3 regions of the Pseudomonas sp. NFACC43 genome follow, and region 1 is predicted to be linked to each of the others. Evidence: predicted binding sites of a transcription regulator. Region 1 holds the regulator's gene; each other region holds the start of a gene.
What was found. The regulator FliA, encoded in region 1, starts transcription of late flagellar genes. The targets are predictions, from matches to a motif close to CTAAAGTTTNNNNNNNNNNNGCCGNTAA.
Positions count from the first base shown of each region.

Region 1 (2,270 bases):
TGATCTGCTCGCGCTTGGCTTCGGCGGTGACCATCAGCACGGGAAGGTGCTTGAGTTTTTCATCGGCGCGTACATGACGCAGCAAGTCGATACCGGTCATGCCGGGCATGTTCCAGTCAGTCACCAGAAAGTCGATGCTCCCGCTGTTGAGGACCGGGATGGCGGTGGTGCCATCGTCGGCCTCAACCGTGTTGGTGAACCCAAGGTCACGCAACAGGTTCTTAATGATCCGCCGCATCGTTGAAAAATCGTCAACGATGAGGATTTTCATGTTCTTGTCCAATTCGACCTCCAAGCAGTCTTAAACGTGTCCAGCACCTGAACGCGCCATTTCAATCAATCCGGCACAACACTCGACAACGGTCCGGTGCGCACCGTACGGCGACTGATGGGAACTTGCCCCGCCAACCTCGTCCGCTGCGCTCCCCTGCCCGCTGTCAGCGCGCTCGCCACTCCCCCAAACGCCCCCGCAAACGGGCCGCGCACTGGCTGTGTAACTGGCTGACCCGCGATTCGCTGACCCCCAGGACCTCACCGATTTCCTTGAGGTTCAGCTCTTCGTCGTAGTACAGCGCCAAGACCAGTCGCTCACGCTCCGGCAAATTGGCAATCGCATCCGCCAACGCACTCTGGAAACGTTCATCTTCCAGGTCACGCGACGGCTCCATATAGGCACTTGCGCCATCCTCATGCAGCCCTTCGTGCTCGCCGTCCTGCAACAGGTCGTCGAAACTGAACAGGCGGCTGCCCAGGGTATCGTTCAAAATCCCGTAATAATCGTCGAGACTCAACTGGAGTTCGGCCGCAACCTCGTGATCTTTAGCGTCACGTCCGGTTTTAGATTCGATGGCGCGAATCGCGTCACTGACCATTCGGGTATTACGGTGTACCGAACGCGGTGCCCAATCGCCCTTGCGGACCTCATCGAGCATCGCGCCACGAATGCGGATACCGGCATAGGTCTCGAAACTGGCACCCTTGCTGGCGTCGTATTTGTTCGCCACTTCGAGCAGGCCGATCATGCCTGCCTGGATCAGGTCTTCGACCTGGACACTGGCCGGCAGGCGCGCCAGCAAGTGATAGGCAATGCGCTTGACCAGGGGCGCGTAACGCTCGATCAATTCGTATTGGGCGTCCCGTGCCGATTTCTTGTAGAGATGGTTGTAACCGCTGGCTGTCATAACACGGGCCCTGCTGTTTGTTGCACGAGACGCTCGACGAAAAATTCCAGATGCCCGCGTGGGTTGGCCGGCAGTGGCCAGGTATCGACCTTCTGGGCGATCGCCTTGAACGCCAGCGCGCATTTGGAACGTGGAAAGGCTTCATAGACGGCACGTTGCTTCTGGACGGCCTTGCGTACGCTTTCGTCGTAGGGCACGGCCCCCACGTATTGAAGCGCAACGTCCAGGAAGCGATCCGTGACCTTGGTCAACTTGGCGAACAGGTTGCGTCCCTCCTGTGGGCTCTGGGCCATGTTGGCCAGGACGCGGAAGCGGTTCATGCCATAGTCGCGGTTCAGTAGCTTGATCAGGGCATAGGCGTCGGTGATGGACGTCGGTTCGTCGCAGACCACCAGCAACACCTCCTGGGCGGCGCGTACGAAACTGACGACCGAGTCACCGATACCGGCCGCGGTATCGATCACCAGCACATCGAGGTTATCGCCAATGTCGCTGAATGCCTGGATCAGGCCGGCGTGCTGGGCCGGGGTCAGATGAACCATGCTCTGGGTGCCGGAGGCGGCCGGCACGATGCGAATCCCGCCGGGCCCTTGCAGCAGCACGTCGCGCAATTCGCAGCGACCTTCGATGACGTCCGCCAGGGTGCGCTTGGGGGTAAGCCCCAGCAGCACGTCGACGTTCGCCAGGCCCAGGTCGGCGTCCAGCAGCATGACCCGTCGGCCAAGCTCTGCCAGAGCCAGGGACAAGTTCACTGACACGTTAGTCTTGCCGACGCCACCTTTGCCGCCGGTCACCGCGATCACCTGTACGGGATGCATGCTGCCCATGTTCGTTCTTTACCTTGTCTTACTTAGACGGAGGCCACATTACTGGCTGCGCGTTCATACTGAACATTGCATGGCAGACCATCGATGTAGGTACAAAAAATATTCATGATTACCTCAGCCGACCTGCTTGGTAGGGCTGTGGTAGATATCAGCGAACATGTCAGCCATGGCTTCTTCGCTGGGTTCGTCCTGCATTTGCACACTCACGGCGCGACTGACCAGTTGATGACGACGCGGCAGATGCAAATCATCCGGGATCCGC
Region 1 is NZ_FPKK01000001.1:829,294-831,563, forward strand. Features, by position in the region: gene BT179_RS03585 (chemotaxis response regulator CheY) at 1-271, opposite strand, end outside; gene fliA (RNA polymerase sigma factor FliA) at 438-1,181, opposite strand; gene fleN (flagellar synthesis regulator FleN) at 1,178-2,008, opposite strand; gene flhF (flagellar biosynthesis GTPase FlhF) at 2,123-2,270, opposite strand, start outside.

Region 2 (2,270 bases), on a different contig from region 1:
CTGTTGGCTGCGTTCCTGGGCTTGTGCGGCGTCGTTGCCCAGTTCATTGGACGATTGCCCCAGGGCACCGGCGGAGGCCTGCAATTGGCTCACCACCTGCCGCAGCTTGGCGGTGAAGGCGTTGAAGTGCCGGGCCAGCTGGGTGACTTCGTCCTGCCCGTGGGTGTCCAGGGTCCGGGTCAGGTCGCTTTCGCCGCTGGCGATATTCGCCATGGCGTGGACTGTCTCCTGCAACGGCCGCACGATGCTGCGCACGATCAGCGCCAACAGCAGGCCCATGATCAGCGCGATCACTAGGCCGATCACCGAAGCCTTGATCAATTGGGCGAGGAATTCGGCCTGTACGTCATCCACGTACACGCCCGAACCGATGATCCAGCCCCAGGGCTGGAACAGGGTGACGTAGGAAGTCTTGCCCACCGGTGCCTCCGCGCCCGGTTTCGGCCACAGGTAGTTCACCATGCCGGCGCCCTTGGTCTTGGCGATGGACACCATTTCGTTGAACAGCGCGAACCCGTTCGGATCGCGGATCGCCGAGAGATTCTGGCCTTCGAGCTTGGGGTTGGTGGGGTGCATGAGCATGACCGGGGTCAGGTCGTTGATCCAGAAATAGTCGTTCTGGTCATAGCGCAGGCCCCGCACGGCATTGAGCGCCTGCTTCTGCGCGGCCTCCCGGGTCAGCGTGCCGGCCGTTTCCAGGCCATGGTAGTAGTTCAGCACGCCACTGGCGGTCTGGACCACATGCTGGGTTTTCTGCACCTTTGCCTGATGGAGGTCGGTGTGGATCTGTTTGAGCATCAAGGCGCCCAACATGAACATCATCACGATGGCCACGCCCAGGATGAGCCACAAGCGTCGACTGATCGATACACTGCGCAAACTATTCATACGCTGTCACTCCGGTTTCTTGTTCTTGTCGTCCGCGGCGCTTGGGCCATAACGCGGCGGCGTTATCAGGGCTTGTCTGATAGGATTTCGGCCTCGCGGCGAAAAACCTGAGCCTGGCGTCGATCTTTCATTGGTTTTTTTTGAACGGTCGCCGTTATCGTGCTCCCGCTGCTTTTGCACTGGCTTGACACTTGAATATCGATGAGGCCTGCGCATACCAGGTCTTTTTTGGGGGATGAATGGATTTGTGGACCGCCTTACAGGCACTGATTCTTGGCGTTGTAGAGGGCTTGACGGAGTTTTTGCCGATTTCCAGCACGGGGCACCAGATCGTGGTAGCCGACTTGCTGCAGTTTGGTGGCGAACGATCCATGGCGTTCAATATCATCATCCAGCTGGGGGCGATCCTGGCGGTGGTCTGGGAGTTCCGACGCAAGATCTTCAACGTGGTACTGGGCCTGCCCACCCAACCCTCTGCCCGACGGTTCACCGCGAACCTGCTGATCGCCTTCCTGCCCGCGGTGGTGCTGGGCGTGCTGTTCGCCGACCTGATCCACCACTATCTGTTCAACCCGATCACGGTGGCCACTGCGCTGGTGCTGGGCGGTTTGGTGATGCTCTGGGCCGAGCGGCGCCAGCATGAAGTACACGCCGAAACCGTTGACGATATTTCCTGGAAAGACGCGCTGAAGGTCGGACTTGCCCAGTGCCTGGCCATGATTCCCGGCACCTCGCGCTCGGCTTCGACCATCATCGGCGGCTTGCTGTTCGGCTTGTCGCGCAAGACCGCGACAGAGTTCTCGTTCTTCCTGGCGATGCCGACCATGGTCGGCGCGGCGGTCTACTCGGGCTACAAGTATCGCGAGCTCTTCGTTCCGGCGGATTTTCCGGTCTTCGCCATCGGTTTCATCACGGCCTTCATCTTCGCCATGATCGCGGTCAGGGGGCTGCTGCGGTTCATTGCCAGCCACAGTTACGCGGTGTTTGCCTGGTACCGGATCGCGTTCGGCCTGTTGATCCTGGCGACCTGGCAATTCGGCTGGGTGGATTGGGCGACAGTCCAGCCATGAAAGGGCCGGCCATGAACGGTCCGGGCCTGCGCAAGCCTGCTACGCGTCAGGCGGCGGGTGGCGTGCAGAACCTGCGGCTCAAGTGGATCGTGTTTGCGCTGTTGTGCGCCTTGCCACTGCTGGGTTCCTTGCTGCTTTGGCTGCAAGAGGCGTCGTGGCTGCCGCTGGCGGCCTACGGGGCCGTCAGCCTGATGACGTTTCTGCTCTACTGGAATGACAAGCGCAAGGCCCGCACCGAGGCCTGGCGCACCCCGGAGAACGTCCTGCACGCCATGGAACTGGCGGGCGGCTGGCCCGGGGCATTGCTCGCCC
Region 2 is NZ_FPKK01000005.1:278,274-280,543, reverse strand. Features, by position in the region: gene BT179_RS11630 (methyl-accepting chemotaxis protein) at 1-888, opposite strand, end outside; gene BT179_RS11625 (undecaprenyl-diphosphate phosphatase) at 1,128-1,958, shown strand; gene BT179_RS11620 (DUF1294 domain-containing protein) at 1,970-2,270, shown strand, end outside.
Region 2: the regulator FliA is predicted to act here: its motif matches at 973-1,000, upstream of BT179_RS11630 (methyl-accepting chemotaxis protein).

Region 3 (2,270 bases), on a different contig from region 1:
ATCGGCAGGCAATAGAAATGCGGCCGGATCCCGCCTACCAGCATGTGGTTGCGGTTGTACAACAGGTGATGCGCCGTGATGGTGGCGCCGACGTTGGCCGGCGCTTCCTTGACGAATTGCACGGCATCGGCGGTGGTAATGTGCTCGAACACCACCTTGAGAGTCGGGAAGCGCTCCACGACGCGGCGCATATGCTCGTCGATGAAGATTTTCTCGCGATCGAACACGTCGACATCACCGCGGGTGACTTCTCCGTGGATCAGCAACGGCATCCCGACTTCGGCCATGGCCTCCAGCACCGGGAAGATCCTGTCGATGCTGGTGACGCCGGAATCCGAGTTCGTCGTGGCGCCAGCCGGGTACAACTTGGCGGCATGGACGAAGCCGCTGGCCTTGGCGTCGCGGATTTCCTCGGGCTGGGTACGGTCGGTGAGGTAAAGCACCATCAGCGGTTCGAAGCGGCTGCCGGCCGGCCGCGCGGCCAGGATGCGCTGGCGATAACCATCGGCCTCGGCGGCGTTGCGTACAGGCGGAACCAGGTTGGGCATGATGATTGCGCGCCCGAAGGTACGCGCCACATCGGCGACGGTATGGGTCAACACAGCACCATCGCGAAGATGAATATGCCAGTCGTCGGGACGCAGCAGGGTCAGGCGGTCGGACATTGAGGGGCTTCCAGGCGGGTCAAACTCTGGGGAATGCTACCGGAAAAGACTGTTGCAGGCATCCGCTATCAAGTTTTGCCGCAAGTTACCGATAGCCCCTTCAGGTATGTCCCTGATCCGGGACAATGCCCCGGACCGGCGTCACGCCTCGGCGTGTATCGATTTTTGTATAAAGCCAGTGGAGCCTCCCGTGCGCCAGCGTTATCTAGCCTTGCTCAGTGTGTTTGCCAGCCTTCCCGCCATGGCGCTCACTTTCCAGACCCGTCTGGAGAGCATTGAGTGGACGGTCGAAGGCGACAAGTTCGAGTGTCGGCTGAGCCAGCCGATCACCGATTTCGGCAGTGGCGAGTTCGTGCGACGCGCGGGTGAGCAGGCGACGTTCCGGCTCAAGGCCTATAACCCGATGCTCGGCGGTGGCTCCGCGACCTTGCTGGCCGCCGCGGCGCCGTGGCAGCCGGGACGAGGCGATATCAACCTGGGTTCGGTCAGGCTCGGCAGTGGCGATGTGCTGTTCAACAGCTCCCAGGTCCAGGCGGGCCGTTTGATCAGCGGGTTGATGGAGGGGCGCAGCCCGGTGGTGCGACGCAATACCGAGGATGGCCGGGTCTCGGAGGTGCGACTGCTGCCCGTGCGCTTCAGCAAGGCCTTCAACGACTATCAAGGCTGCGTGGCGAAGCTGCTGCCCAAGAACTTCGAGCAGATCAAGCAGACCCAGATTGCCTTCCCTGGGGAAGGGATCGAACTCGACGCCCGGGCCAAGGCCCAGTTGCAAGTGATGCTCGACTTCATCAAGGCTGACCCGAGCGTCAATCACGTCGAGCTGGATGGCCATTCCGATAACAGCGGCAACCGTTTGACCAACCGTGAACTGTCCCGTCGCCGGGCATTGGCGGTCATGGACTTCTTCAAGGCCAATGGTTTCCAGGAGTCGCAGATCACCTTGCGTTTCCATGGCGAGCGTTATCCCCTGGTGGCGAACACCAACGCGGCCAACCGGGCCAGGAACCGTCGGGTGGTGGTGCAGTTGTCGCGTGTCGAGCCCACCGAAGCACCGGCACCGGCACCGCAACCGGCAACCCCGCCGTCACCACCCGCCGCGGCTCCGGCCAGGGCGCCTGCGCCCGCTCCGGCACCTGCCTCGGCTCCAGGCAAGCCTGTGGCGACCACGGCGGCGCGGACATCCTGAAGGGCTGATCGTCGCGCGCTCGACATAATCTGTCGCTTCGTCGTCATAAGCTGTCGCGCCTCTGTAAATTATCCGCGCCGGACGTTAGACTTCACGGCTTTCCGTACAACCCGTGGAGTGATGGCATGGCGGACGTAAACAAGGTCGTTCTGGCGTATTCCGGCGGCCTGGACACTTCGGTGATCCTCAAGTGGCTGCAGGACACTTATAACTGCGAAGTGGTGACCTTCACCGCTGACCTGGGGCAGGGCGAAGAAGTCGAACCTGCACGCGCCAAGGCTCAGGCCATGGGCGTCAAAGAGATCTACATCGATGACCTGCGCGAAGAGTTTGTCCGCGACTTCGTGTTCCCGATGTTCCGCGCCAATACCGTCTACGAAGGCGAGTACCTGCTGGGTACCTCCATTGCTCGTCCGCTG
Region 3 is NZ_FPKK01000010.1:15,581-17,850, reverse strand. Features, by position in the region: gene pyrC (dihydroorotase) at 1-665, opposite strand, end outside; gene BT179_RS17665 (flagellar protein MotY) at 856-1,851, shown strand; gene BT179_RS17660 (argininosuccinate synthase) at 1,977-2,270, shown strand, end outside.
Region 3: the regulator FliA is predicted to act here: its motif matches at 733-760, upstream of BT179_RS17665 (flagellar protein MotY).